Regions from separate parts of the Duganella sp. AC917 genome, predicted to be linked through region 3. Evidence: predicted binding sites of a transcription regulator. Region 3 holds the regulator's gene; each other region holds the start of a gene.
The links. The regulator HrcA, encoded in region 3, represses chaperone genes, less so after heat shock. The targets are predictions, from matches to a motif close to TTAGCACTCNNNNNNNNNGAGTGCTAA.
Positions count from the first base shown of each region.

Region 1: the regulator HrcA is predicted to act here: its motif matches at 2,657-2,683, upstream of rpoH (RNA polymerase sigma factor RpoH).
Region 2: the regulator HrcA is predicted to act here: its motif matches at 1,907-1,933, upstream of groES (co-chaperone GroES).

Region 1 covers NZ_OZ409848.1:4,096,776-4,106,653, reverse strand. The annotation lists gene ggt (gamma-glutamyltransferase) at 1-416, opposite strand, end outside; gene ACZ0BA_RS17770 (hypothetical protein) at 413-925, opposite strand; gene ACZ0BA_RS17765 (hypothetical protein) at 1,082-1,351, shown strand; gene rpoH (RNA polymerase sigma factor RpoH) at 1,634-2,527, opposite strand; gene ftsX (permease-like cell division protein FtsX) at 2,881-3,801, opposite strand; gene ACZ0BA_RS17750 (cell division ATP-binding protein FtsE) at 3,798-4,454, opposite strand; gene ftsY (signal recognition particle-docking protein FtsY) at 4,488-5,540, opposite strand; gene ACZ0BA_RS17740 (MerR family transcriptional regulator) at 5,660-6,607, opposite strand; gene ACZ0BA_RS17735 (NAD(P)/FAD-dependent oxidoreductase) at 6,883-8,184, shown strand; gene ACZ0BA_RS17730 (DUF1365 domain-containing protein) at 8,174-8,983, shown strand; gene ACZ0BA_RS17725 (class I SAM-dependent methyltransferase) at 8,980-9,878, shown strand, end outside.
Region 2 covers NZ_OZ409848.1:6,531,600-6,541,477, reverse strand. The annotation lists gene ACZ0BA_RS28560 (TonB-dependent receptor) at 1-626, shown strand, start outside; gene ACZ0BA_RS28555 (YdcF family protein) at 632-1,774, shown strand; gene groES (co-chaperone GroES) at 2,028-2,318, shown strand; gene groL (chaperonin GroEL) at 2,368-4,017, shown strand; gene ACZ0BA_RS28540 (hypothetical protein) at 4,152-4,643, shown strand; gene ACZ0BA_RS28535 (hypothetical protein) at 4,656-5,009, opposite strand; gene ACZ0BA_RS28530 (hypothetical protein) at 5,022-5,507, opposite strand; gene ACZ0BA_RS28525 (DUF7684 family protein) at 5,621-6,046, opposite strand; gene ACZ0BA_RS28520 (VOC family protein) at 6,213-6,647, shown strand; gene ACZ0BA_RS28515 (glycoside hydrolase family 53 protein) at 6,666-7,655, opposite strand; gene ACZ0BA_RS28510 (SMP-30/gluconolactonase/LRE family protein) at 7,794-8,678, opposite strand; gene ACZ0BA_RS28505 (2-dehydro-3-deoxy-6-phosphogalactonate aldolase) at 8,705-9,325, opposite strand; gene ACZ0BA_RS28500 (2-dehydro-3-deoxygalactonokinase) at 9,328-9,878, opposite strand, start outside.
Region 3 covers NZ_OZ409848.1:4,656,893-4,666,770, reverse strand. The annotation lists gene pdxA (4-hydroxythreonine-4-phosphate dehydrogenase PdxA) at 1-782, shown strand, start outside; gene rsmA (16S rRNA (adenine(1518)-N(6)/adenine(1519)-N(6))-dimethyltransferase RsmA) at 804-1,574, shown strand; partial or broken gene ACZ0BA_RS20355 (16S rRNA (adenine(1518)-N(6)/adenine(1519)-N(6))-dimethyltransferase) at 1,982-2,095, shown strand; gene ACZ0BA_RS20350 (hypothetical protein) at 2,438-3,085, opposite strand; gene ACZ0BA_RS20345 (hypothetical protein) at 3,124-3,765, opposite strand; gene ACZ0BA_RS20340 (HAD family hydrolase) at 3,968-4,675, shown strand; gene hrcA (heat-inducible transcriptional repressor HrcA) at 4,756-5,772, shown strand; gene fur (ferric iron uptake transcriptional regulator) at 5,783-6,211, opposite strand; gene ACZ0BA_RS20325 (outer membrane protein assembly factor BamE) at 6,505-7,158, shown strand; gene dapB (4-hydroxy-tetrahydrodipicolinate reductase) at 7,169-7,978, shown strand; gene ACZ0BA_RS20315 (MotA/TolQ/ExbB proton channel family protein) at 7,975-8,661, shown strand; gene ACZ0BA_RS20310 (ExbD/TolR family protein) at 8,688-9,119, shown strand; gene ACZ0BA_RS20305 (barstar family protein) at 9,119-9,445, shown strand; gene map (type I methionyl aminopeptidase) at 9,452-9,878, opposite strand, start outside.

The sequences.
Region 1 (9,878 bases), 560 kb from region 3:
CCCGGCACGCCGACCGACATGCCGCTGTCGCGCACCGTCTCGAACTTCATCGGCGCGCCGTTTTCCTGGAACACGGTCGGCGTGAAGCCGGCTGGCGCCGTCTCGCGGTGGTCGATGGTGATGACGCGCTTGTCCTTGGCCAGATAGATCACCATGAAGCCGCCGCCGCCGATGCCGCAGCTGAAAGGATCGGTGACGCCCAGCGTGGCGGCGGCCGCGATTGCCGCGTCGATGGCGTTGCCACCCTGGTTGAGGATGGCCAGCGCGGCCTTCGACGCCGGTTCGCTGATCGTCGCGACGGCGCCGCCGGTGCCGGTGGCGACCGGGGTTTTGGTCCATGCCGTGGACGGCAGGACCAGTGTGATGACAATGGCGGAAAGTAAGACGGTGCGGGCGGGACGAGTTTGAGGTGTCATGAAGGGCGCGGTGTCGGGTCTGAGGGTGGCGTATTGCTCACTCTCAAGCTTACCCGATAATCCGGCGCTGCTTCATTTTTGGCGGGCACCGCCTGCGGTTCGACGCCGGCCAGGGCAAAGGTCAGACCGTCCTGGGTCACGCTGGGTTTGCCGTTGGGCATGCTATCTGACAGCACGAAGTTGCTGGTGGTGCCATCGGCCTTGGTCAGGGTAAAGCTGTAGCTGATGTAGCCGGCCCAGACGCACACCGCGCCGGTGCGGCAACGGCTGTCGTTGACGCGCTCGAGCCTGACGGTGGGCGCGGCGGCGCCGCCGGCGATGCCTTGGGTGGCGGCCTGGGTGATCACGGCGCTGGCGCCTTGTTGCAGCACGTAAGTGGCGTTGAACGGCTTGTTGGCGCCGGCGCCGGCGGTGGCGCGGCCGTTGGCGGTGCCACAGGCGTACAGCATGGCCATGGCGCCTATGAGCAAGGGCAGAACGATCAGCTGCCGCAGTATTGTCTTCATCATGTGCGACCTCTTGAATGCAAAGTGGCCGTTAGCTTAGCAAAAGTATCATTTTGACGGCGCACGAACCGCATGCCGCCACGGTTTGCTCAATAATGGCCACGCGGGTTGGATAAGCTGCGTAGAATGTCTGCTCTGAATTATTTTTGGATTAAAGACATGAAAAAAACTGGCCTGGCGAAGAGTGATGCCAAAAAATTGATGGGCAAGATGGCCGGGCCGAGCGCTGCGACCTTTGGCAAAGTGGCCGAGGTGGTCGACAAGCGCGAGCAGCGCCGGCGCGATCAGGCGGCTGGCCTGGTGCCCTTTGCGGTGAAGCTGAATAGCGATTTGGTGGCCCAGTTGAATGCGCAGGCCACGGAACGTAGCCTTGATATGAATCAGTTGGTGGCGGAGTTGTTGACCAAGGCTCTGGCGTCGGCGGTCTAGCCTATTTCGGGATGTTTATTCACACGGCGACCGGCCAGATTATTCGCGAGCCGGATGTTAAGACCAGCCGCGATAAGAATTTAATGCGTGAGGCTGTTCTTAACGCTGTTAAACGATCAGAAAAGCGCAACTAGAGCCTGTTAGATGCCAAGGCCGCCAGTATTTGAGAAGAGTGTCTTTATCACGTTTGGTCAGAGCAGATGGCTTGATGGTTCGCTGAGTGCACATAAAAAAACCGCGCAGTTCGCACCGCGCGGCTTTTTTTGCTCCGACCTCCACGTCTTACACGTAGGCGGCCAGCGAGCCTTTCATTTTTTTCAGCGCGGCCGATTCGATCTGGCGAATGCGCTCTGCCGATACGCCGAACTCGTCCGCCAGCGTGTGCAACGTGGCGCCGGAGCCGTCGTCGTTGGCCAGCCAGCGCGCTTCGACGATGCGGCGCGAACGTGGGTCCAGCTTGCCCAGCGCTTGCTCCAGACCTTCCGATTGCAGACGGGTGACTTGCTCCGCTTCCAGCACGCGGGTCGGCTCGCTCTGCTCGGACGACAGGTAGGCAATCGGGGCGAACTTGTCGTCCTCGTCGTCGTTCGGCGATTCCAGCGCGATGTCGCGACCGCTCAGACGGGTTTCCATCTCGATCACTTCTTCGCGTTTGACATCCAGCAGCTTGGCCAGGTTGTCGATCTGCGCCGGGCTCATCGCGTCCAGGCCGGTCTTGTGGCTGCGCAGGTTGAAGAACAGCTTGCGCTGTGCCTTCGTCGTCGCCACTTTGACCAGGCGCCAGTTTTTCAGGATGTACTCGTGCATCTCGGCTTTAATCCAGTGCATCGCATACGACACCAGACGCACGCCCTGGTCGGGATCGAAACGCTTGACGGCTTTCATCAGGCCGATATTGCCTTCCTGAATCAGGTCGGCGTGCGGCAAGCCATAGCCCAGATAGCCACGGGCGATCGACACCACCAGACGCAGATGCGACAACACCAGCTCTTGCGCGGCGCCCAGGTCGTTGTTTTCCTTGAGGCGCTTGGCCAGCGAGATTTCATCATCGTGCGTCAGCATCGGCAGGCGGTTGACGGCGGAAATATAGGCGTCCAGGTTCCCCAGGTTGCCAGTGAACCCGAGTCCTAAAGCGCCCTTGTTGGTGGGGACCAACGCGGCAGGTGCGGACATCATAGTCATTTTCATTCCTTCGCTCGAAGATTACCAAGTCTCGATGGGCTGGGGCCATAAGACGGAAATTTACTTAAATAGTGCAAAATTGCCATTTCCGCAGAGTGTCGATAACTTTGCAGATTTCATATATTAGCACTCTCCTCGGGTGAGTGCCAATCACCTTATATTTATCGCCACGATAGGGAAAATACTATCGGGTTCGACTGGGCAATGGCTTTTGATTAATCAAGCATGCACGATGGAGCTTAGGCCTGACTTAATGAAGTACCGGGGAGATGGGTCCATCGTAGGCGGGTGCGAAGACCGTTTCCGTGCGCGGGCGCACGGAAAGGCGGACAGAATTAACTCAGCAATTAATTCAGGCGGGACAGGTGGCGTTGCACCGACAGCAGCGCGGCGATCAAGCCGAGGCCGGCGGAAAGCGCCAGCAAGCCAGCCATCATCGGCGGTTGCAGCGGCGTCAGCTGGAATTCGGATGCGTATAGTCTTGCAAATTCGGCAATCGCAGTGTTCAACGGACGCAACGCCAGCGCCACCGCGCCCAACGCCAGTCCGCCAGCGCACAGGCCCAGCAGCGCGCCCGTGTAATAGAAAGGCCGATGGATGAAGCTGTCAGTCGCGCCGATCAGCTTGGACACCAGGATTTCCTCGCGCTGTGTCATCACCTGCAGGCGGATGGTGTTGAAGATGACCGCCACCACCACGGTGCCGAGCGTAACTGCCAGCAACAGCAGTCCCAGATGCAAAATATTCAGCAACGCGGCCAGGCGCTTGACCCACGCCGAGTCGACCTGCACGGTGTCGACGCCGGGCAGGGCGCGGATCTGCTCGGCCAGGTGATCGACGTCGCCGCCGGACTGCGCCAGGCGGAAAGCGTCCAGCTTGAGCACATAGCTGTCCGGCAACGGGTTTTCGCCCAAGGTGGTCAGCACATCGGCCAGGCCGCTCTTTTCGCGCATGCTTTCCAGCGCTTTTTCGCGCGGGGTGAAGATGATCTTGGCTTGCTTGTCCGGCAGCGCCTGGCGCAGCTGCACGGCCAGCGCTTCGGCCTGGTCGCGCGGCGTGTCCTGTTTGACGAAGACGCTGATTTCCGGATCGACCGACAGCTGCTCGGACATCGGGCGCACGTTGTCGAGCAGGGTCACGCCGGTGAACGGCAAGGCCAGCGCGATCGCGACGACGATGATGTTGAACAGGAAACTGCCCGGCGAGCGGCGCAGATGAACCAGCGCGGCGGACAGCGCGTAACGATGTTGGCGGAACCAGTACGTCATGCCGCCACCTCCAGTTGACCCTGATTGAGGTAGATGACACGCGCGGCCGAATCGAGCATTTGCTCGTCGTGGCTGGATATCAGGCAGGTGACGCCGACCGAGTGGAAGGCCTTGAGCGCATCGAGCACCTTGTTGGCGCTGGCACGGTCGAGGTTGGCGGTCGGTTCGTCGGCCAGGATCACTTGCGGCCGGTTGACGATGGCGCGCGCGATCGACACGCGCTGTTGCTCGCCGCCGGACAGGGCCAGCGGCTGCGAATTGGCGCGGTCGGCCAGGCCGACCTTGTCGAGCGCGGCGCGGGCGCGTTGCTCGGCCTGGTGGTGCGAGGCGCCCGTCACCAGCAGCGGCAACATGACATTGGCAAGGATGGTGCGGTCGTTGAGCAGGCGTTGTTGCTGGAAGATCAGACCGAGATTGCGGCGAAGAAACGGCACGGCGGCCGGCTTGATGCGCGCGATGTCCTGGCCGTTGACGATCACATGGCCGGAAGTGGGCCGCTCGACGGCCGCGATCATCTTCAACAGCGTGGATTTGCCGGCGCCCGAGGGGCCGGCAAGAAACACCAGTTCGCCTTTTTCTACCGTCAGCGAGATGTCGCGCAGCGCCATCGCGTCGGGGGAGTATTGTTTCGAGACGTTCCGGAATTCGATCATGTAATAGTGGTTATCTGGGGATTATCCGAGCGGTTATGGGAGCAACGCATCGACGAACTCGGCGGCCACGAACGGCTGCAGGTCTTCGATTTTTTCGCCGATGCCGATGAAATACACCGGGACCGGACGCACGCGGGCGATGGCCGCCAGCACGCCGCCCTTGGCGGTGCCGTCCAGTTTGGTGATCACCAGACCGGTCAGTTTCAGGGCGTCGTCGAAAGCTTTCACTTGCGCCAACGCATTTTGCCCGGTATTGCCGTCGATAACCAGCAGCGTTTCGTGCGGTGCGCCGTCCATGCCCTTGCCGATGACGCGTTGCACCTTCTTTAACTCTTCCATCAGGTGCAGCTGGGTCGGCAGACGGCCGGCGGTGTCGATCATGACCACGTCGAGCCCGCGCGCCTTGCCGGACTGCACCGCGTCAAACGAGACGGCGGCCGGGTCGCCCGACGCTTGCGAGATGACGGTGATGTTGTTGCGCTGGCCCCAGACCATCAATTGCTCGCGGGCGGCCGCGCGGAAGGTGTCGCCGGCCGCCAGCAGCACCGACTGGCCGTTCGATTGCATGTGTTTGGCCAGCTTGCCGATGGTGGTGGTCTTGCCGGCGCCGTTGACGCCGGCGATCATCATGACCATCGGCTGGTGGCGGCCCAGTTCGAACGGACGCTGGAGCGGCGTCAGCAGTTCGACCATCAGCTGCTTGAGCGCGGTCTTGACGGCGGCGGCGTCGAGCAGCTTGTCGTCCTTGACCTTTTGCTTGAGCGCGTCGAGCAGGTATTCGGTGGCGTCGACGCCGGCGTCGGACATCAGCAGCGCCGCCTCGAGCTCGTCGTACAGGTCGTCGTCGATCTTGGCGCCGACAAACAGCAGTGACAGGTTATTGGAGGTTTTGGACAGGCCGGCCTTCAGCCGCGTCATCCACGACTGTTTTTGTGCCGGTTCCTCGATGGCCATCAGCGGCTCGGAAACGTAGGCATCGGCAACGGGATCGGGGCTGAAAGCAGGGCTGGCGACTGGCGCCGGCGCGGGGATCTGGACCTCTGGCGCCTCGGGGGCGACAGTTTTTTTCTTGAAGAAACTAAACATGGATATGTGGTTGGGGGCGCTTCAAGCTGATGCCCGGCAGCGCCGGACACGGGGAAATGCGGCTATTTTACCAGAGCGCGGCCGGGCGGCCGTGGGCCGCTACCGGATTGACAACTTTTTCAGCCCGTCGCGACGTTGGCGTTGCGCATGCGCCATTCGGCGATGGCGGCGGTGATGTCGGACAGCGCGAACACCCGCACATAGGGCGGACGGCGCCGTTTGAGCGCAGTGTTGCTGCCGCCGGCCCACAGTTCGACGCTGCCGTTGAGGCGGGTATGCAGCTCGGCCAGGCCGTCAAGCGCCTGGCGCGGATTCATCGCCACCGAGAACGACAGCGCGATGATGTCGACCCGCTGCACGCGCGCCGCCTCGACGATGTCGAGCAGCGGCGTTTGCACGCCCAGCGAGATGCAGTGCGCCCCTTCGGCCACGCACATGGCTTCCGCCATCAGCAGCCCCAGCCCGTGGCGCTCCTGCGGCATGGTGGTCAGCATGATGCGCGGCGCGCCCAGGTTGCTGGCGGCCGCCTGCGGCATGGCGAAGATGGCGCTGCGCATCACCACCGTCAGCGACTCTGTATATAAGTGTTCCTCGAAGGTGGCCAGCTGGCCGCTGGCCCAGGCGTCGCCGACCAGCGTTGTCAGCGGCGCCACCAGGTCGATGACGAAACTCTTCAAGCCCATCATCAGCAAGGCCTGCGACAACTGGCGCCGCAGCGCTTCCATTTGATGCGTTTTGCACAAGTCGAGATAGCGCTGCAGCTCGGGCGGTGGCAGCGACGGGCCGTTGGCGCCGCCGGTGGCCTGGCCGGTCAGCGTCTGCAATTCCTCGGCGCTGAACTGGATCACTTTGCCCGGACGATAGCCGAGGTCGATCAACCGTTTGACCAGACGCAGCTTTTGCACCTGCTCGATCGGATAGACACGTTCGCCATTAGGATCGCGCAGCGGCTGCGGAAAGTCATAGCGACGTTCCCAAACCCGCAGGGTTTCCTTGGCAACGCCGGTGTCTCGCTCGACGTCGCTGATCGTGCTCGGAACTGGTTGTGAAGAAACGGTAGTTGTCATTAGAGAATCTTTAGCAATTGCCGTTCTGCGGCAGTCGCATGTGTTGGCACAGGGTCGGGGTGCACTGCGCTGGAAGCGGTTCTGATCCGGCGCGACCTGCATTTTACCTTCGTTTTGCGCTCAAAAGTTTCCACATCCAAAGCTCCTTTCGGTGCGTATAAGCCTTGCTGATGAGCTTGTCCACGACATGCAGTTGACATTGAGAACTAATTAACAGATTATCGCCTTTGCCCATGAGTTGTCCTGGACAAAATATTTTGTAACGGTGGAAAATAATGAAAATAGCTGTTGTTGGCAGCGGAATTTCCGGCCTCTCCTGCGCGTATCGCCTGGTTCAGGGCGGTCATGAGGTGGTTTTGTACGAGGCTGGAGGGTATTTCGGCGGCCATAGTAATACGGTGGATGTAACTTTCGGTGGTAAAACCCATGGTGTCGACACCGGTTTCCTTGTATTTAATCACCATACCTATCCCAATCTGACCGCGCTGTTCGCCGAACTGCAGGTGGACACGGCCGACAGCGACATGGGTTTTTCCATCAAGCTGCCGGTTGGCGGCCGGCTGCTGGAATGGGCGGGCGGCAATCTGGACCAGGTATTCTGTCAGCGAAGCAACTTGTTGCGTCCGGCTTTCCTGCGCATGCTGCGCGACATCCTGCGTTTCAATCAGGAAGCGACGGCGCTGGCGCAAGCGCCGGGGGCCACGCCTCAAGTTTCACTGGGATCATACCTTGATGCGCAGGGTTACAGCGCACAGTTTTGCAACTGGTATCTGTTGCCGATGGCGGCCTGTATCTGGTCTTGCCCATCCGAACAGATGCTCGCTTTCCCGCTGACCAGTTTTGTCCAGTTCTGCCACAACCACGGACTGCTACAGGTCAACGACCGGCCGCAATGGCGCACCGTGCGCGGCGGCTCGCGCCAGTATGTCGAGCGCCTGCTGGCCGGCATACCGCAGCGGCATCTGAATACGCCGGTGACGGCGATCGCGCGCACCGCGAACGGGGTGGCATTGCGCTCGGCGCAGGGGAATGCGCTGTTCGATGAAGTTGTGCTGGCCACGCATAGCGACCAGTCGCTGGCGATGCTGACCGACGCCAGCGACGAGGAACGCGGCGTGCTGTCGGCTGTCGGCTACCAGGCCAATCGTGCGGTGCTGCACACCGACACCAGCTGCCTGCCGGAGAACCGCAAGGCCTGGTCGGCGTGGAATTACCAGGGCAGCGGCGATGGACCAGCGGGCGGCAAGCCCGGTCATGCCGTCTGCGTGCACTACCTGCTGAACAAACTGCAGCCGTTGCCGTTCGAGCAGCCGGTGATCGTCTCGCTCAATCCGCTGACGCCGCCCGACCCGCGCACGGTGCTGCGCGAGTTCGACTACGCCCATCCGGTGTTCGACGCGGCGGCGGTCCATGCGCAACAGCGCCTGCCGGGCATACAGGGCCGCAACCGCGTATGGTTCGCCGGCGCCTGGACCGGCTACGGCTTCCATGAGGATGGCCTGAAGTCCGGATTGGCGGTGGCGTCGGCCATCGCCGCGCGCGCGCAGCAGATCACCTTGGCCTCCCATGCCGCCTGAGCTTACAGAACCTCCGGCCGCGCCGCAGCTTTGTTTCGGCAAGGTGCGGCATCAGCGTTTGCGGCCCGTGCGCCATGGTTTTCAATACGGTATGTACTTTGTGCGCCTGCCGCTGCGGACGCTGGGACAGCAGGATTTCGGCTGCCGCCTGTTCGCGCGCAACCGCTTTAATCTGCTGTCGTTCCACGACGCCGACCATGGCGACGGCATCCAGCCGTTGCTGCAATGGCTCGATGGGCTGCTGGCGGCGGAGGGCGTGCGCGATGCCGACGGCGAGGTGTGGCTGCAAACCATGCCGCGCGTGCTCGGCTACGTGTTCAATCCCGTCTCGTTCTGGTTCTGCCATCGCGCCGACGGCACGCTGCGCGCCATCGTCGCCGATGTGCACAATACGTTCGGTGAGCGGCACTGCTACCTGCTGGAGAACGGCGGCGCCATCGGCGTCGGCGAGGAACTGGCGGCGCGCAAGATCTTCCACGTGTCGCCGTTTTGCGATGTGCGCGGCGGCTACCGCTTCCGCTTCTTCTGGGGCCGCCGCGGCGCCGGCCCGCACGCCGGCCAGGAACACACGCTGGCCAGTATCGATCACGACGACGGCGACGGACCGCTGATCGAAACCAGCCTGTCCGGCCGCGCCGCGCCGCTGGATAACCGCAACACGGCGCGCGCCTTTTTCACGTATCCGCTGATGACCATCGGTGTGATCGTCCGCATCCATTGGCAGGCCGCCAGGCTTTGGCTCAAGCGCGTGCCATTCTTTTCAAAACCACTACCGCCTCAACAGAAGGTATCACGATGAGTACAGAATCCCTCGCCACTGCGGCAGCGCCCTTGTCCACGCCATCGGCCACCCACGCACCCGCGCACGGCGGCCAGACGCCGCCCGCCGCCCGGGTGATCCTCAAGATGCTGCGGCGCCTGAAGCATGGCGCGCTGCTGCTGCAGCGGCCCGACGGCCATGTCGAGGTGTTCGGCGACGGCTCCTTTCCGATCGCACTGCAACTGAAGAACTGGACGCTATTCGGCGCGGCCATGCGCTCCGGCGATATCGGCTTTGCCGAAGCGTTCATCGACGGCGACTGGAAGACCGATAACCTGAGCGGTCTGGTCGAACTGTTGATACGCAACCGCGACGAATTCGAGCAGCTGGTCTACGGCAGCTGGTGGGGCAGCCTGCTGTATCGCCTCAAGCATCTGATGAACCGTAATTCGCGCGCCGGCAGCCGCAAAAACATCCATGCCCATTACGATATCGGCAACGCGTTTTATCAGTTATGGCTGGACCCGACGATGACGTATTCGAGCGCGATCTTCCGCGACGGCGACGGCGGCGACCTGGCCACCGCGCAACTGGCCAAGTACCGACGCATCGTCGGCGCCTTGAACCTGGGGCAGGGCGCGCGGGTGCTGGAAATCGGTTGTGGCTGGGGCGGTTTTGCCGAGACGGCCGCGCGCGAGGCGCAGGCGCACGTCACCGGCCTGACGCTGTCGACCGAGCAGCTGGGTTATGCGAAGCAGCGCTTGGCCGGTGCTGGACTGGCCGCGCTGGCCGATTTGCAGTTGTGCGATTACCGCGATTGTGACGGCCAGTTCGACGCCATCGCGTCGATCGAGATGTTCGAGGCGGTCGGCGAGAGCTACTGGCCTAGCTACTTCGCCTGCGTGGCGCGCAACCTGAAGCGGGGCGGGCGCGC
Region 2 (9,878 bases), 1.9 Mb from region 3:
AGATGAACGCCGGCAAGTCCTATCTGTACGTGACCGGCTTCTACACGCAATTCGATCCGCTCAACGCCTCGTTCGCCGCCTTCAACCCGCTCACCGGCCGCAATGACCAGACCCTGCCGTTCTTCGGCAAGGCGGTGGTGCGCGGCGCCGAGTTCGACGGCGCGGTGCACCTGACGGAGCGCTTCTACATCAACGGCTCGCTGACCTTGCAGGACCCGCAGTACCGGCAGTTCGTCAGCGCCACCGGCGCCGATCCATCCAAAGTGGTGGGCAACCAGATCATCCGCGAGCCCAGGGTGTTCGGCAACATCCGCCCGAATTACAACTTCAACGTCGGCGCCAACCTTGTCGAGCTGTACGGCAGTTACGCCTATACCGGCAAGCGCTACGTCGACTTCTTCGAGGCCACGGCGATGCCGGCCTACCACTCGATCGGCGCCGGCGTCTCGGTCAGCCGGGGCGACTGGCGGGTCCAGGTCGTCGGCGACAACCTGACCAACGCCAAGGGCCTGACCGAAGGCAACACCCGCACCGACGCGCTGGGCGGACAGGGCAGCAAGGAAGCGATCTACGGACGGCCGGTGTTCGGCCGCAGCTTCCGTCTCGTGATGAGCAAGGCATGGTGAACCAGATGATAAAGCAAACACTTATCGCCATCTCCCTGCTGCTGGTGCAACAGGCGCAGGCCGCGCCGGTGCGCGACAAGCACTGGTCGCTGCTGGCCAATCAGCTGTTCCCCGCGCTGGTGGACCTGGGCGCGGCGCGGCCCCGCCCAGCAGCGCCGGCCGAGCGCCGCGCGCGCATCGACGCCTGCAAGCAGGACACCGCGTGCGTGCTGGGCGCCAGCCTGTGGACCGACGCCGAAATTAACGACCTGGCGGCCAAAGCGGCCAAGGCGCCGGCGGCGGCGTGGCGCAAATCGACACTGGCCGACGACGGCGCGCAAGCCCAGGTCACCCGCGAACTGCGCGGACTCAACAGCATCATCCAGGTGTACGGCCAGGGCGCGGCGCCGCGCTACCCGCTGGTCGACGGGCCGATCGATACGCCCGGCAGTACGCTGTTCAACGCGGCCGTCAGCGACGCGCTGTCCCTGGCCCGGGCCAGCGAGGACGATCCGGCGCTGCCGCTCGATCCCAGCCTGCCGCTCGCGCTCGCGCTGCTCGATGCCAACGATCGCAACGACGCGGTCGCCTTCGAGCCGCTGGACCTGGCCCACAACGGCGGCGCCATCGGGCGCGCGAATATCATCGACTGGAAGCTGTACCGTTACTCGGCGATCATCATTCCGGGCATCGGACCGGAAAATCCGGGCATGGCGTTGAGCGCGCGCGGCAAGTGGAACGTGCGGCTGGCCGCCAAGCGCTTCGCCGACGGCGAGGCGCCGTTCATCATCCTGAGCGGCGCCTCGGTGCACCCGAAAGGCACCCGCTTCGTCGAGGCGGTGGAAATGCGCAAGGCGCTGATCGAGCGCTTCGGCGTGCCGGCCGAGTCCATCATCATCGAGCCGTACGCGCGCCACACCACGACCAATCTGCGCAACGTGACCCGGCGGCTGATCGCCATGGGCGCGCCGCTGGACAAGGACAGCCTGATCGTCACTTACACCAACCAGAGCCGCTATATAGAAAGTGCCGAGTTCGCCTCGCGCAACCAAAAAGAGCTCGGCTACATGCCCGGAACGGTCGGCACGCGGTTGTCGCCCACCGAGCTGACCTTCCGGCCGTCGGCCAAATCGCTGCGCATCGATCCGCTGGACCCGCTCGATCCGTGACCAAACCATGCAAGCGTTCGCCGCTAAAGGCCGCGAACGCTTGCAAATGATAGTCAACTTTGCAACATTCTCCTTCTTTTTTGCGCCTTCTCAAGGTATGCGCCTTGAAATACCGTTGGGTCGTCCCTATAATTGGCACTCGTTCCGAGAGAGTGCTAACAGCATCCTCGACAACTTTTCGTTGTGGCAATCTAGGCATTTAAGCAAGTTCGGCACAACAACAAACTGTACATTGTTAATTAAGGAGTTTTGTATGAACCTTCGCCCTTTGAACGATCGCGTAATCGTCAAACGCCTCGACCAGGAAACCAAAACTGCGTCCGGCCTGATCATCCCTGATGCGGCCGCTGAAAAACCGGATCAAGGCGAAGTGCTCGCCGTCGGCAATGGCAAGATTCTCGAAGATGGCAAAGTCCGTCCGCTGGATGTCAAAGTAGGCGACCGCGTTCTGTTCGGCAAATACGCCGGCCAGACCGTCAAAGTTGACGGTCAAGAACTGATGGTCATGCGCGAAGAAGACATCATGGCAATCGTCGTCAAGTAAATCCACTTGGCACGCGGTTCCACTCATCACCTAATTCTGGAGAAACAACATGGCAGCTAAAGAAGTAATCTTCGGCGACGCAGCGCGCGCCAAAATGGTCGAAGGCGTCAACATCCTGGCCAACGCCGTTAAAGTCACCCTGGGCCCTAAAGGCCGCAACGTCGTGCTGGAACGTTCGTTCGGCGCCCCGACCGTCACCAAAGACGGCGTGTCGGTCGCTAAAGAAATCGAACTGAAAGACAAGCTGCAGAACATGGGCGCGCAAATGGTCAAGGAAGTTGCTTCCCGCACCAGCGACAACGCCGGCGACGGCACCACCACCGCGACCGTGCTGGCCCAGGCCATCGTGCGCGAAGGCATGAAGTTCGTTGCCGCCGGCATGAACCCAATGGACCTGAAGCGCGGCATCGACAAGGCGGTCGCCGCCACCGTCGAGCAGATCGCCGCGATCGCCCGTCCATGCACCACCACCAAGGAAATCGCCCAAGTCGGTTCGATCTCGGCCAACTCGGACGCATCGATCGGCGAGCGCATCGCTGAAGCGATGGAAAAAGTCGGCAAGGAAGGCGTCATCACCGTGGAAGACGGCAAGTCGCTGAACGACGAGCTCGACATCGTTGAAGGTATGCAGTTCGACCGCGGCTACCTGTCGCCATACTTCATCAACAACCCGGAAAAGCAAGTCGCAATCCTGGACAATCCATTCGTCCTGCTGTGCGACAAGAAAATCTCGAACATCCGCGATCTGCTGCCGGTACTGGAACAAGTCGCTAAAGCCGGCCGTCCACTGCTGATCATCGCCGAAGACATCGAAGGCGAAGCACTGGCGACCCTGGTTGTGAACAACATCCGTGGCATCCTGAAAACCTGCGCCGTCAAGGCCCCAGGCTTCGGCGACCGTCGCAAGGCCATGCTGGAAGACATCGCGATCCTGACCGGCGGTCAAGTGGTTGCTGAAGAAGTCGGCCTGACCCTGGAAAAAATCACGCTGGAAGAGCTGGGCCAAGCCAAGCGTATCGAAGTCGGCAAAGAAAACACCATCGTCATCGACGGTGCTGGCCAGGCTGAAGGTATCGAAGGCCGCGTCAAGCAAATCCGCGTGCAGATCGAAGAAGCGACTTCGGACTACGACCGTGAAAAACTGCAAGAGCGCGTGGCCAAGCTGGCCGGCGGCGTTGCCGTGATCAAAGTCGGTGCCGCCACCGAAGTTGAAATGAAAGAAAAGAAAGCCCGCGTTGAAGATGCACTGCACGCTACCCGCGCCGCAGTGGAAGAAGGCATCGTGCCAGGCGGCGGCGTAGCCCTGCTGCGCGCCCGCGCTTCGATCACCATCAAAGGCGACAACCCGGACCAGGACGCAGGTATCAAGATCGTTCTGCGCGCCATGGAAGAGCCACTCCGTATGATCGTCCAAAACGCCGGCGAAGAAGCTTCGGTCGTTGTTGCTGCGGTTCTGGCCGGCACGGGTAACTATGGTTACAACGCCGCCAACGGCACCTACGGCGACATGGTTGAAATGGGCGTGCTGGATCCAGCCAAGGTCACCCGTTCGGCACTGCAAAACGCAGCGTCGATCGCCGGCCTGATGCTGACCACCGACTGCATGGTTGCCGAAGTCACCGAAGACAAGCCAGCCGGCGGCGGCATGGGCGGTATGGGTGGCATGGGCGGCATGGGTGGTATGGACGGCATGATGTAATTGCCGGCCGGCTCGGCTAAGGCCGAGTCACCTCGCTGCACGGAAAAGCCAGCTTCTTCGGAAGCTGGCTTTTTTTTATGCTCTGATCGTGTTGCTGTGATAGAGTTGACAATTCCGCAACAAGAGGCCAACACATGCAGTCGATACGCGCCCGGATGACCTATTTGCGCAACGGCGAAGGCTTCGCCGCCATCGGCTTGCCCACTGTCTTTTGTATGGTGTGGGAGGCATCGGACGATACGGTGGCATGGGGAATGCGGTGCGCCGCCATGGCGACGGTCGTCTACATCCTGTTGCAGGGCATGCTGTATTGGCAGCTGAAGTTGCAGTCGACGGTGCTGCGTCAGCCCTTCCCTTCGTATTTCCAGCCGCTGTACCGCTTTTTTAAATATTCGAACATCGTGGCGATCGCCGGGGTGGCGACGCTCATCGCGTTGAGCGGTGGTGGCTCCGCCGACCTGTGGTGGTCGTGCGGCCTGCTGGCCTTCGCCGTGCTGGAGCACATCAACTATTACCACTACCAGCTGATGTACGACACCCGCGGCGCGTTCGATTACGTGCGCCGCAACGGCCGCCTGCGCAAGGCCGCGCTGGGGCTGGATCTGCGGCGGCACACAGCGGTGTAAGCGCTGGCCGCTCTATTGCTCGCTGTGGAATAGCTGCCGCACCAACTCGGCCCCGCGCTCGCGGTTAAAGCCTTCCATGCGCAGGATCAGTTCATCCCCGGCGGCGCCCAGCTCGCACGTATACATATCGGCCTTCTGCTGATCGAGATGATCGAGATCGGTCCCTTCGACTTCTTCGATTTTTCCTAGTATTTTCTTGGCGAGCTCAACGGCTTCAGGGGTTGGCTTGCTCATGAGCGTATTGCGAAAATGATCATGCTTTAACATCACCGGTACACTGACCTGTTCGAGCGCACGCATGCAATAATAAATTGCTTCGGTCGCCACCATGCGCGGAACCGATTCGACAAGGGGAAGCCAATTCATCATCATCTCCCGTTAGAGTTCAATGGCATCAAAAAGCTTTCTGGGCAGGCTTTCGATAATAAATTCTTCGGACAGCACGTTCGCACGGTCCCGGACAATGACCGGCTTTAGCAACCGAGAGACCGGCAAGCCAGGAATCACCAGCAACAGCGGCTTGAACTCATGTAGCTGAGCTAGCATGACGATCTCTAGTATCTCCTGATACGCTTGCGCACCGATCACACTTGCGGCAAGCTTTGCGTCGGCACCGTGCTGTATTTTCATTCTGTTCCGAGCTATTTTCAACGAATGTAAATCGCCGCCGTCCACTTCTTTTTTAAGGCTCCAGTAGATATCCCTTGGGTTAGACGTCGTTGGCACACAATTGTTCTGACTCATGCGCGAAGAAGCATCGAAATAAGGCGTGCACCAGACGTAATGATGCTTGCCGTAATAGCGCTCACAAATGAAGTAGGCGAGCGTCGTGCAGCAGGAATAGTAAATACGCTTGTGATTCATGATGCCGGACTCCGTCGCAGCGGGAACGTGGGCTTTGATGATAAGCCTGCGTTCCGCCGTCCTTTTGCCGGGTGCGCTCAGCGTTTGATCGCCATCATGAAGGCGCCGAAGACTCAGGCGTCGCGGAACTGCGCTTCGATCTCTTCGCGCCGGGGCTCGTCGGCGATGTGCAGGATCAATATCTCGGACAGTTCCAGCGCGGGATGCGAGGCACGGTGTTTGGCGAACCAGAAGACCTCGCTCAAGTCCTCGTCCTCATGCGCGGTGGCCAGCAATTGCTGGTCTTCCGGCACGTCCTCGTAGTCTGTCGCCTCAAGGCTGGCGTCGTCGATCGATTCGCGCCAGGCCTCGCATTGATCGCCCCACGCGAGCGCATACCTGCAGCCGGACTCGACGAGCCAGCGGCTGACATCCCAGCGCGTCATCTCGGGCACTTCCGCCTCGACCATGACGATGGCTTTGAAGGCGGTCAAGCCTTCCAGTACCGGCAGGTCGTTTTCCGGAGCGAGGTGTAAATATCTGATCGATGGTTTCTGCATGATGGCGCCGCTGTAATGGTCAAGCGACGCATTCTCACCCGATTTCGCCGATACCGCAAATCCATCGGCGCCTCCGCCGACATCGGCGGCGGCAGGCGTCCACTCCTGACAGAAACTGACGGTGCCGCTGGCTAGAATGACTTTCTTTTTTCAACCGGAGTTCAACATGAAACCAGCAACCGTCAGCGCCGTTATCCACTTAAACTTTCGCGGCCATGCGCGCCAAGCGCTCGACTTCTATCAATCCGTATTCGGCGGACAGGTCAATGCCATGACGTATAAGGACTTCAACCAGGTGACCAACGAAGCGGAAGCGGATCAGGTGGTGTGGGGCCAAGTGGCGGCCGATACCGGCTTCCGCGTGATGGCCTACGACGTGCCGTCGCACACGCCCTGGAACCAGGGCGAGAACGCCTTTCTGGTCGCGGTGGAGGCAAAAACGCCAGACGAGGTCCGTGCCTATTGGGACAAGTTGTCCGCCGGCGCCGCCGTCACGGCGGAGCTGCAATCGGCGCAATGGACACCGTTGTTCGGCATGCTGAAAGACCGCTTCGGCGTCAACTGGACATTGAGCGTCGCGGCCCAACAAGCCGCGACGTGATGCTCCGGACGGTATGGCTTAGAACGGATCCAGCGCGATGGTGAACTTGCCGCTGGCGTCGATCGCGCCCATGGTGTAGCCCTGCCAGCCCGGATAACCCTGCGGCTCCCAGTAGAACACGCCCAAGCCGTTCGAGCCCAGCGCCTTGGTCTTGCTCAGCAAATCGGCGATCATGGCCTTGGAGGTGGCAGCCTGGGTCCAGTCCATGCCGACCTCGGTCACCATGACCGGCTTGGCATAACGCGACACCATGTCCCACATATTGGTGGAAATACGGTTGTTGTAGTTGGCCCAGTCCGACGCCGGCGGATAGTGCGACATGCCGATCACGTCCCACTTGGCGCCGGCATTTTTCACGCCGTCAAAGAACCAGCGGAACACCGCGTTGTCGTGGCCATTGGCCAAGTGCAGTATCACCTTGGCGTTCGGATACACGGCCTTGGTGGCGTTGTAGCCGCTGTTGATCAGGCCGGCCAGGTTGCCGAAGCTGGTCGTCTTACCTTCCGGCCACAGCATGCCGCTGTTGATCTCGTTGCCGACCTGTACCCATTCGACGTTGATGCCGTTGGTCTTCAGGTAGCTCAGGATGCCCTGCGTGTGGCTGTAGACGTCGTTGTTCAGCTGCGCCAGCGTATGGTTGGCCCAGGCGGCCGGTTTGGTCTGCTGTCCCGGATCGGCCCAGCTGTCGCTGTAGTGGAAGTCGATCATGATGCGTTGCCCTTGGGCGGCGGCGCGCTTGGCTTTGTACAGAACGTCGGCGCCATTGTTCCAGCCGCCGCTCGGGTTGACCCACACGCGCAGGCGGATCGAATTGATTTGCAGGTTTTTCAGCAGCACGAAGGGGTCGGTTTTGACGCCGCTGCTGTTATAGAAGGAATAGCCGCTCGACTCCTGCTGGCTGACCCAGCCGACATCGGCGCCGTTGGCGAACGTTTGTGCGGAGCCGACGGACGCGACAACGCCCATCGCCACGCCGCAGATTGCGGCAAGCAGATTCTTGAATTTCATTGTGTCTCCAGTGTTTGTTTTTTTATGTTGCTACCATGCTGCGTGACCGGCCACCTGTGCGCACCCTCCCCCGCCGCGTCGCGCGGCATCCGAACACATCTGGATTGCGCGCCGGCGTGCTGCCGGCGCGGCTACTGATTAACCGAAGCGCGCGGCGGGAACGCCGGCCACTTCCACCCGCACCGCGAACAGCGCGCCCGTCAACGGAAACTCGGTCAGTTGCTCGGGCGTGTTGTCTTCGCTGGCGGTGGTGATGAACAAGGTCTTCAGATCGGGACCGCCGAAGGTGCACGAGGCCGGATTGCGCACCGGAACGGTAACGGTTTCCAGCAGTTCGCCTTGCGGCGAGTAGCGGCAAACTCGGGAACCGCCCCACTGCGCGATCCAGACGCAGCCTTCGCTGTCGACCGTCATGCCGTCGGGCGCGCCTTCGACGTCGTATTCAAACTGGCGCCACACGCGCGGCTCGCCCAAGGTGCCGTCGGCCGCCAGCGGGTAGGCGTAGGTGCGGCCCTCGAAACTGTCGGTGTGGTACATCGTGGCGCCGTCGTTGCTGAACGCCGGGCCATTGCAGATGTGATAGGCCTCGTCGGCCACGGTCAACGTCAAATCCTTGTCGAGGCGGAACAGCTTGCCGATCGCCTGGTCGTAATCGGTGTTGTGCATCGAGCCGGCCCAGATGCGGCCGGCGCCGTCGACCTTGGCGTCGTTCATGCGCAGGCTGCTGCCTTCGGGGAACGGACGCGCCAGGTATTCGATGCGCAGCTCAGGCTCGAGCCAGACGCGGGCGATGCCGTCGCGCAGGCCCGCCATGAAACCGTCGCCGTCCTTGCGGGCGATCAGCCAGCAAATGAAGTCCGGCATGCTCCAGCTGTGACGCTCGCCGCTGACGGTGTCCAGCGCGTGCAGTTTTTGATTCTTCAGGTCGACGAAATACAGGCGGTTTTGCTCCGCCACCCACAACGGGCCTTCGCCCAGTTGCGCGCCCACTTCCCACAGACATTGCACGTCATGCTTGCTCATTCGTATTTATCCCAGGATGGAGAGAATCAGGCGGACAGGCCGCGCCAGGTGTTGACGTACGCCGTCGCGCGCTCGCCGAGCTGCTCGAGGGTCACGCCGGGCGTGTAGAGCGCGCCGCCGATGCCGAAGCCGCTCGCGCCGACTTTGACCCAACCCGCCATCGTTTCTGGCGTGATGCCGCCGACGGGCCACATCGGGGTGCCGGCCGGCACCACGCTGAGCAGGGCCTTCAGGCCGCCATGACCGATCATCTCGGCCGGGAACAGTTTGAGCGCGTGGGCGCCGGCGTCCAGCGCGGCGAACGCCTCGGTCGGCGTGGCCACGCCCGGGGCGCAATACATGCCCAGGTCGGCGGCGCGGCGGATCGCGGCAGGGTTGCAATTCGGGGAAACCAGCAAACGGCCGCCGGCGGCATATACCGCTTCGACATGGTCGACGCTGAGCATGGTGCCGCCGCCGACCAGCGTATCCGGCAGGTTCAGCTTGACCATCGACGCGATGCACTCGAGCGCGCCAGGACGGTTCAGCGGCACTTCCAGCGCGCGGAAACCGGCGTCGAAGAGCGTCTGGGCCACTGCGACGGCTTCGGTTGGTTGCAGGCCGCGCAGAATGGCGACCAGCGGAGTGGTGGGATGGGAAATAGTCATGATCAGTCCTGCTTGATGAATTGGGAAATCGCCGTGCAGTACACGTGATGGGGATCGAGCACGTCGCACCGCAGGCCGAAGTGCGCGGCGGCGGCGGCGTAACGGGCGGCCAGCGCCGGCGAGCCGATGACGGTAATGCCGGCGCCGCTGCCGTCGGCCGGGACTTGCCGGGCGGCGGCGGCGAACTCGGCGCCGATCAGCAAGCCGCTGACGACGGCGGCGGCCTGCTGCTGCGGCCAGGTGCGCGAGACGACGCCGGCGCGCACGCGGAACAAGGTGTTCGACAGCGGCTCGTTGTGCGCCGCCTGGTTCAGGCCGGCGGCGAAGCCTTCGGCGTCGGTGGTGTCGCCGGACATCATCGACGACAGCGTGCCGCCGGCCGACAACATGGCAAACAGTTCGCCGGTCATGTAGGTGGCGATCGACTGGATCACGCCGTCGCGCAGCAGCACCCATTTGCTATGGGTGCCAGGCAACACCAGCCAGCCGTCGCGCTTGCCCAGCGCCACGGCGCCGAGCAGCTGGGTTTCTTCGCCGCGCATCACGTCGACGG
Region 3 (9,878 bases):
TGCCCGGCAAACTCGACAAGAACAACGGCCGCGCCGTGCTGGCGACCCTGGACGCCGCCATCGAAGGCGTGCGCGCTGGCTGGTTCGAGGCGGTCGTCACCGCGCCGCTGCAAAAGAGCACCATCAACGACGCCGGCGTCAAATTCTCCGGCCACACCGAATATTTCGCCGACCAGACCGGCACCGCGCAAGTGGTGATGATGCTGGCCGGCCAACCACAGGCCCCGGCCGGCGGCTCGGCGCCGCCGCCGTTGCGGGTGGCGTTGGCCACCACCCACCTGGCGCTCAAGGACGTTGCCGCCGCCATTACGCAAGAGGGTCTGGCGCGCGTGCTCGACATCATCGACCACGACCTCAAAACCAAATTCGGCATCGCCGCCCCGCGCATCCTGCTGTGCGGCCTGAACCCGCACGCGGGCGAGGGCGGTTACCTGGGGCGCGAGGACATCGACGTGATCGCGCCGGCCATCGCGGCGGCGCGCGCGCGCGGTATCGACGCCAACGGCCCGTATCCGGCCGACACGCTGTTCCAGCCCAAATACCTGAAGGACGCCGACTGCGTGCTGGCGATGTACCACGACCAGGGCTTGCCCGTGCTCAAGTACGCCACTTTCGGGCAGGGCGTCAACATCACGCTGGGCCTGCCGCTGATCCGCACCTCGGTCGACCACGGCACCGCGCTCGACCTGGCCGCGCAGGGCCTCGGCCTGGCGGACTGCGGCAGCATGGAAGCGGCCATCGCCTCCGCGCTGGCGATGGCCGACGCCGTCGCCGGTCTCTAACACACTTATTCAAAGAACATTATGAAACACGTAGCCCGCAAACGCTTTGGCCAGAACTTCTTGCACGACAAATACGTCCTGTCGAGCATCACCGAGGCCATCGCCCCGGCGCCGGACGACGCCATGGTCGAGATCGGCCCCGGCCTGGGCGCCATGACCGAGCAGCTGATGCGCACGCTCAAGATGATGCACGTGGTCGAACTCGACCGCGATCTGGTCGCCCGTCTGGAAAAAACCTACAACCCGGCCAAGCTGACCATCCACGCCGGCGACGCGCTCAAGTTCGACTACAGCACGATCCCGGTGCCGGAAGGGCAGAAGTTGCGCATCGTCGGCAACCTGCCTTACAACATCTCCAGCCCGTTGCTGTTCCACCTGGCGACGTTCGCGCCGCTGGTCAAGGACCAGCACTTCATGCTGCAAAAAGAGGTGGTCGAGCGCATGGTGGCCGAGCCGGGCAGCAAGACCTACGGCCGCCTGTCGGTGATGTTGCAATGGCGCTATGACATGTCGTTGCTGTTCGTGGTGCCGCCGGAAGCGTTCGATCCGCCACCGAAGGTCGAATCGGCGATCGTGCGCATGATCCCGGTGGCCAATCCGCTGGCATGCGACGGCCCGACGCTCGAGGCGGTGGTGCTGAAGGCGTTCTCGCAACGCCGCAAGGTGATCCGCAACTGCCTGGCCGGCATGTTCACCGAAGCGCAGATCGTCGAAGCCGGCATCGACCCGACCCACCGTCCGGAAACGGTCGGCCTGGCCCAGTACGTCGCCCTCGCCAACCTCCTCAAATAACCCCACCCCGGGGTCAAGTCTGTCATTCAGACACGACCTCGGCTGTAAGTCCGGCGGTACGGTAGAGTTCATGTCCGAATGACAGACTTGACCCCCGCTCTCTGGAAACGGTCGGCCTGGCCCAGTACGTCGCCCTCGCCAACCTCCTCAAATAACCCCACCCCGGGGTCAAGTCTGTCATTCAGACACGACCTCGGCTGTAAGTCCGGCGGTACGGTAGAGTTCATGTCCGAATGACAGACTTGACCCCCGCTCTCTGGAAACGGTCGGCCTGGCCCAGTACGTCGCCCTCGCCAACCTCCTCAAATAACCCCACCCCGGGGTCAAGTCTGTCATTCAGACACGACCTCGGCTGTAAGTCCGGCGGTAAGGTAGAGTTCATGTCCGAATGACAGACTTGACCCCCGCTCTCCGGCATGTTCACCGAAGCGCAGATCGTCGAAGCCGGCATCGACCCGACCCACCGTCCGGAAACGGTCGGCCTGGCCCAGTACGTCGCCCTCGCCAACCTCCTCAAATAACCCCACCCCGGGGTCAAGTCTGTCATTCAGACACGACCTCGGCTGTAAGTCCGGCGGTACGGTAGAGTTCATGTCCGAATGACAGACTTGACCCCCGCTCTCGGTAAGTCCGGCGGTACGGTAGAGTTCATGTCCGAATGACAGACTTGACCCCCGCTCTCCGGCCCTTTTCACAAAACGACAGGCAAAAAAAAGCCCGCTGGTTAAAGCGGGCTAAATCCAATTCCTTTGCAAGAAGTGGAGGAGACAAGTGCAGTATGCTGCGTCGCGGTATATCACGCCACTTTATTTTTCACATATCCAACATTAGGGATGTGAATATCTGCGGTCTCCCCTGTCGAATTACTTAGGCTTGCACTCCACGAGCAGGTTGGTTACGGCCGCTTCGCCCATGACGCCGACGCCGTTTTTGACGGTGCAATTGATGTCGGTCGAGCTCAACGTGGCGTCCGGGTGGATCGTGACGCCATAGGACTGGCCGTCCGCCACCGGCGTGCTGAACGCGAAATCGCCGGCGCCGCTGCCGTCGACCGGGCTCGACAATGTTACCTGACCGCCCGCCGAGCCGTTCAACAAGGTGACCGTGCGCAACACGGCAGCCGTGGTGCCGACCGCCTGGCTGACCGGGAACAGGCCGGTGAACTGACCGCCCAACGCATAGACCCTGCGCGCGCAGGAGATGCCCACCGAGATCGCCACCGTCTGGCCGGCGGAACCGGTGTTGATGGAGGTGAACTGGCACAGCATATGCTCAGGCTGCTGGGCGAAGGTGACGGCGTAACTGGTGCCGTAGCCGATCTGGCGCGGGAAGCTGAAGCTGCTTGCACCGGCCGGTACGGAAATGGTCTCGCCGCCATTGCTCAGTTGCAGCCCTGGCGTCGCCAGACCGACGATCGTGCCTTGCACCGTGTACTGCGCCTTGCCGCCGCAACCGGCCATCAGGGCCGCCGCGCTCACCGCCACGATGGCGCCCAGATACGATAATTTCATGTAATTCTCCAAAGATTAAGCCGACCCGCGCGGCGTAGTTATTTTGCGACGCAATTGACGACCAGTCGGCTGTCATTGCCGGCTGGCATTACGCCAGCGCCCGGCACGCCGTTGGTGACGGGCGCGGTGAGCGAGCAGATGCGGTTCGACGGCTGCGCCAGTACGGTCACGCCGTAGGGCGAGCCTTCGCCCACGGTGCTGGCGAATGTGAAGTTGGCAGCGGCGCCGCCCGCCGCCGGCGCGACGTACACGGTGTCCGGGCCGTTGGCCAGGGTCACGCCGTCGTTGTTGCCGGCCACGCCATCATCGGCCAGGCCCTGTACCACGCCGCCCAATGTCCAGGGATTCAATGTGCAGTTAATCTGCACGCGGGTCGAGGTATAGACGTTGGCCTTGTTGTTGTTTTCGGTGGCCTTGCAATTGGCGCCGGACGGGTGCGTATCGACTTCAACGTCGAACTGCTCGTCGATCGCCAGGAAGCGGGTAAAGACGAACACGGTCGTGCCCTCGGCGACCGTGAGCTTTTCCCCGGTCGACTTGTTGATCAGAACCAGACCCGACCTGGTCAGGCCGCTGATGGTGCCCCCCAGTTGCAGGCTGCCGCCGCCGCTACCGCCGCAAGCGCTCAAAATCATGGCACACAGCAGGGCCAGGCCAGCACGCGTATACATACTTTTCATAAAATCTTCTCCAAAACGAATAGGGCCGGCAGCACGCACGGGTGCAGCATCTTACACGGATTTGCCCCGTATTTTAGTGCATTTGGTAACACCAGTCCCCCCAATGGATGTAACAGCTTGTTAGGGACGCGCGCAAGGCGGGCTGCGTCCGGCCCGCGATCGGTGCGACAATAGTCCGGAGCCCACTTATTCTAATCGCCCCATGACGCCACGCCCACCGCTAGCCCTGCTGTTCGATCTTGACGACACCCTGTGGCCGATCGGCCCGGTCATCGCGGCGGCCGAAACCGGCTGGCACGCCTGGCTGGCCGAGCGCGCGCCGGCCGTGACGAGCAAGTATTCGGTCGAGGCGCTGCGTGCGTTGCGCCTGGCGCTGCTGGAAAAACAGCCGGAGCTGACGGCCGACCTGTACCGGCTGCGCCGCGTCGCGCTGGAGGCCGTATTCGCCGAAACCGGCGAGGACGCCACCCACATCGACGGCGCGATGGAACACTTCAACGTGTTGCGCAACGCCGTCACCTTGTTCGACGACGTCGCTCCCGTGCTGGCCGCACTGGGCGGCATGCTGCGGCTGGGCGTGATCACGAACGGCAACGCCGATCTTGAAGTCATCGGCCTCCACCACCATTTTGAAGTGGCGCTGGCCTCGGCCCGCTTCGGCCGCGCCAAGCCCGACCCGTCCATTTTCCTGGCGGCCTGCGAGGCGATGGGCGTGGCCCCGGCGGACACGGTCTATGTCGGCGACGACCTGCGCCTGGACGTGCGCGGCGCGCAGTCGGTGGGCATGCGGGCGGTGTGGATGAACCGCACCGGCAGCACCGCCCACCTTGAGGCTGGCATCGTGCCAGACGTGATCTGCGCCGATTTCCACGACTTGTTGGCATGGGTGAGGCAACAACTGGGCGATTGATGTCACAGGACAGCCCCCGGCCGGCGTGGAGCGTGCATAATAGGTAAATACGGACTCCCTCGGCAAATTAGATATACAGTATGCAACTCGACACACGCGCTCAAACCCTGCTTAAAGCCTTGGTGGAACGCTATATTGCGGACGGCCAGCCGGTCGGCTCGCGCGCGCTCTCCAAGATCTCCGGCCTTGACCTGTCGCCGGCGACAATCCGCAATATCATGGCCGACCTCGAGGAGCTTGGCTATGTCGCCAGCCCGCACACCTCCGCCGGCCGCGTGCCGACGCCGCGCGGCTACCGCATCTTTGTCGACACCTTGCTGACGGTGCAGCACCTGGACGAGCAATCGGTCGAGGGCCGCATGCGCCTGCAGGCGCCGCAGCCGCAAAAAATGATTTCCAATGCGGCGCAGATGCTGTCGTCGCTGTCGCAGTTCGCCGGCGTGGTGCTCAGCCCGCGCCGCGAATCGGTGTTCCAGCAGATCGAATTCCTGCGGCTGGGCGAAAAGCGCATCCTGCTGGTAATCGTCGGCCCCACCGGCGACGTGCAAAACCGCCTGCTGCTGACCGATGTCGATTACAGCCCCACGCAGCTGATCCAGTCGGCCAACTACATCAACCAGAACTACGGCGGGCTGGCCTTCGACGAGGTGCACACGCGCTTGCAGAACGAAGTGCGCCAGTTGCGCGACGACATGGGCCGGCTGATGCAGGCGGCGGTGGAGGCGGGCAGTGAGGCGATGGCGGACAACTCGGACGACATGGTCATCGCAGGCGAGCGCAACCTGCTGTCGGTCAGCGACTTGTCGTCGAACATGACGTCGCTGCGGCAGATGTTCGACATGTTCGAGCAAAAGACGGGGCTGATGCAACTGCTGGACGTATCGAGCAAGGCCAGCGGCGTGCAGATTTATATTGGCGGCGAGTCGAGCCTGGTGCCGATGGACGAGATGAGCGTGGTGACCGCGCCTTACATGGCCAACGGCAAGATCGTGGGAACCCTGGGAGTGATCGGCCCGACCCGCATGGCCTATGAGCGCGTGATACCGATCGTCGATATCACGGCCAAGCTGTTGTCGAACGCGTTAAGCCACAATTAGGCGCGACGGCCTACGGGCGGTGCGGGCAGGCGGTTTTGATGCAATTGCCATAAATCGCCAGCGCGTGCTCGGCGATCTTGAAGCCGCGCTCCTTGGCGACCATCTGCTGGCGCGTTTCGATCTCTTCGTCGAAGAACTCTTCCACCCGGCCACAGTCCAGGCATACCAGGTGGTCGTGGTGGGAACCTTCGTTGAGCTCGAAGATGGCCTTGCCGGTTTCGAAGTGGTTGCGGTTCAGCAGGCCGGCTTGCTCGAACTGGGTCAGCACGCGGTAGACGGTGGCCAGGCCGACGTCCATATTGTCGGCCAGCAGGATCTTGTAGACATCCTCGGCCGTCAGGTGACGCACGTCGCTGTTCTGGAAGATGTCCAGGATTTTGAGGCGAGGCAGCGTGGCTTTGAGGCCGCTGGCCTTCAGATCGGTTGGATTGTTACCCATGTTGGACACTCTTATTCTGGTTGGCGATAGCTAGACGACAGTTTAACGCACTCCGCGAGCCGCCGCACTCATTGCCGTCATCTTATTGCGCCATCGGGCGGCTGCCGGCGTTTGCAAACATTTACACTTGCGCCTTGCAAAACAAGGACATAAGCCCTGTTTTACAGGATAATGCTGTACCTTTGCGTGCCCGTGCAGCCCCTTCCAGGGGCATCCGACCGGCATCGTGCTGGCATTGTGCTTTATGATATAGCGTTTTTCGGCATTTCCGCTCGACCAGATTGAGGACACTTATGCGCGTCACCCCGGTTTTATTGCAGTCTTTGTCGCACCGTTTTACCCGCCGTGCTCCGTTGCTCGCAGGCGCCGTCTGCGTCGCGCTGGCCGCCGGCGGCTGTGCTTCCAACACCACGCTGGGCGAGAAATCGAACCAGGTCAAGGAAACCGGGACCACCCTGGACGCCAGCAAAGGTGCGCAAACGACCACCATCACGCCGCTGCAAAAGTTCATGTGGTTCTTCTCGCCATACCGTCCTGACATTCAGCAAGGTAACTTTGTATCCGAAGAAATGTTGGCGCAATTGAAAGTCGGCATGACGCGCGACCAGGTCCGCTTCATCTTCGGCACCGCGCTGCTGGCCGACCCGTTCCACGCCAACCGCTGGGACTACGCGTTCCGCATGGCCAAGGGCAACGGCGAAGTCACCACCAGCCGCGTGATCGTCTTCTTCGACAACGACGGCAAGGTCGCGCGCTGGGAAGGCGGCAACCTGCCGACCGAAAAAGAATATATCGCCCGCATCGCCGGTCCGGCGCCGAAGATCAAGAAAAATCCGGACGCGCCCGAGAACAAGCCGGCGTCCAGCGCGCCGCCGCCGACGACGACCGGCAGCGACAACGCCGCGCCCCAGCCGGTGGGCGTGACGGTGGGCAATCAGAACAAATAAGGAAGCACGCATGACCGCAATGCAAATCGCCATCGCCGGCGCCAGTGGCCGCATGGGCCGTATCCTGATCGAAGCGGTCGAGAGCGCGCCGGACGCGCGCCTGGCCGGCGCCCTGGGCCGCGCCGGCTCGGCCAGCATCGGCAGCGACGCCGCCGCCTTCCTCGGCAAGCCGGGCGGCGTGCCGGTGCAGTCGGAGCTGTCGCAAGGCCTGGCCGACGCCCACTACCTGATCGACTTCACCCGTCCTGAAGGCACGCTGGAACACCTGGCTTATTGCGCCGAGCACGGCATCAAACTGATCATCGGCACCACCGGTTTCGACGACGCCGGCAAGGCCGCCATCGCCGAAGCGGCCAGGAAAACCGCGATCGTGTTCTCGCCTAACTTCAGCGTCGGCGTCAACGTCACGATGAAGCTGCTCGAGCAGGCCGCCAAGGCGCTGTCGACCGGCTACGACATCGAAGTGATCGAGGCGCACCACCGCTTCAAGGTCGATGCGCCGTCCGGCACCGCGCTCAAGATGGGCGAAGTGATCGCCGGCGCGCTGGGCCGCGACCTGAAGGACTGCGCCGTCTACGCGCGCGAAGGCGTCACCGGCGAACGCGATCCGTCGTCGATCGGTTTTGCCACCATTCGTGGCGGCGACATCGTTGGCGACCACACCGTGCTGTTTGCCGGCATCGGCGAGCGCATTGAAATCAGCCACAAATCGAGCAGCCGCGCGACCTACGCGCAGGGCGCGCTGCGCGCCTGCCGCTTCCTGGCCGACAAGCCGACCGGCTTGTTCGACATGTATGACGTCCTGTCGCTGAACGGATGACGCCCGTCGTCGCCAACCAGTTCACCCTGGCCCATTACTGGGAGCAGGGCGACGGCATCAGCCACGCGGTGGCGTTCGTGCTGCTGGCGATGTCGCTGGTGAGCTGGTTCTTCATCCTGTCGAAGGCCTTCGCGGCCTGGCGCGTGCGCCGCAGCTCTCCGGCCGTGCAAGCGTTCTGGGAAGCGCCGACGATGGGCGACGGCGTCGCCGCGCTGACGTTGGCGGACCCGGAAAAAATCTACCTGCCGCTGGCGCAGCAGGGCGCCGCGCAAATCAAGGTGGCCGAGCGGCAGTCGCTGGGCGGCGACATGGACCACGCCGCGCAGGTCACACGCGTTTTGCGCGTGGCGATCCAGCGCTCGACCAACCGCCTCGAGGGCGGCCTGACGGTACTGGCGTCGATCGGCGCGACCGCGCCGTTTGTCGGCCTGCTGGGCACCGTCTGGGGCATTTACCACGCGCTGGCCAATGTGTCGGCCAACGGCACCGTGCAGATCGACAAAGTGGCCGGCCCTGTCGGCGAGGCGCTGGTCATGACCGCGATCGGCCTGACGGTGGCGATACCGGCGGTGCTGGCGTTTAACGCGTTCAACCGCGTCAACCGCCTGACGCTGGCGGAGCTCGACGCGTTCGCGCACGACCTGCACGCCTATCTGACGACCGGCGCGCGCGCCGGCAAGTAACCCTTTCATTCGAGCCGGGAGCAAGCATGAGCTTTGGCGCATTCAACCACCACCGCCAGCCGGGACCCATGGCCGACATCAACGTCACACCGATGGTCGACGTGATGCTGGTGCTGCTGGTGATCTTCATCCTCAGCGCGCCCATGTTCACCAGCGCGGTCAGGCTCGACCTGCCGAAGGCGCAGGCGCCGACCAGCCAGCAGCAGGCGGAGGCGGCCACCGTCACCTTGGCCATCGACGGCAAGGGCAAGATCTTCTGGAACAACGAGCCGCTCGAGCGCGATGCGCTGGAGGCGCGCTTGGTGGAAGCGGCCAAACAGGACCCGCAGCCGGAGCTGCAGCTGCGCGCCGACAAGGACACCCGCTACGAAGTGGTGGCGCAGGTGATGGCGGCGGCGCAGACCAACGGATTAACGAAATTGGGGTTCGTCACGGACCCGAAGAAAGAGCAAAAATAATGGCAACCGCAGAATTGAACGGCGCGGCGATCACCGATATGACCAGCTTCCACGCTGCCTGCAAGGCGGCGCTGGGTTTTCCCGACACGTATGGCGCGACGATGGATGCGTGGGTCGATTGCCTGAGTTATCTGCGCGATGAAGACGGCATGAGCAGATTCCGCCTCAAGCCGAACGAGGTGCTCGACATCGTCATCAAGGACGCCGGCGCGCTGAAGGCGGCCGCGCCGGACATCCTGGAAGAGGTAACGTACTGCGTGGCCGGCATCAACGAGCGGTATGAAGACTACGGCGAAAAGCCGGCCTTGAAATTGACGTTGAAATAACCCGTATCAACCGACGATCGGGATCTGCGCCTTGGCGCCGGTCTCGCCGGGCGCCAGGGTCAACACCTCGAACCCGGTCTCGGTCACCAGCACCATGTGCTCCCACTGCGCCGACAGCGATTTGTCGCGCGTCTCGACGGTCCAGCCGTCGTCCAGTTCCTTCGTGGCCGCGCGGCCGGCGTTGATCATCGGCTCGATCGTAAACAGCATGCCCGGCTTGAGCACGACGCCCTGGCCTGGACGGCCATAGTGCGTCACCTGCGGTTCCTCATGGTAGACCTGGCCGATGCCATGGCCGCAATAATCGAGCACCACGCTGAAGCCGGCCTTTTCCGCCACCGTCTGGATCGCAAAACCGACATCGCCCAGGGTCGCACGCGGCTTGACGGCGCGGATGCCGGCCCACATCGCCGCATAGGTGGTCTCGACCAGC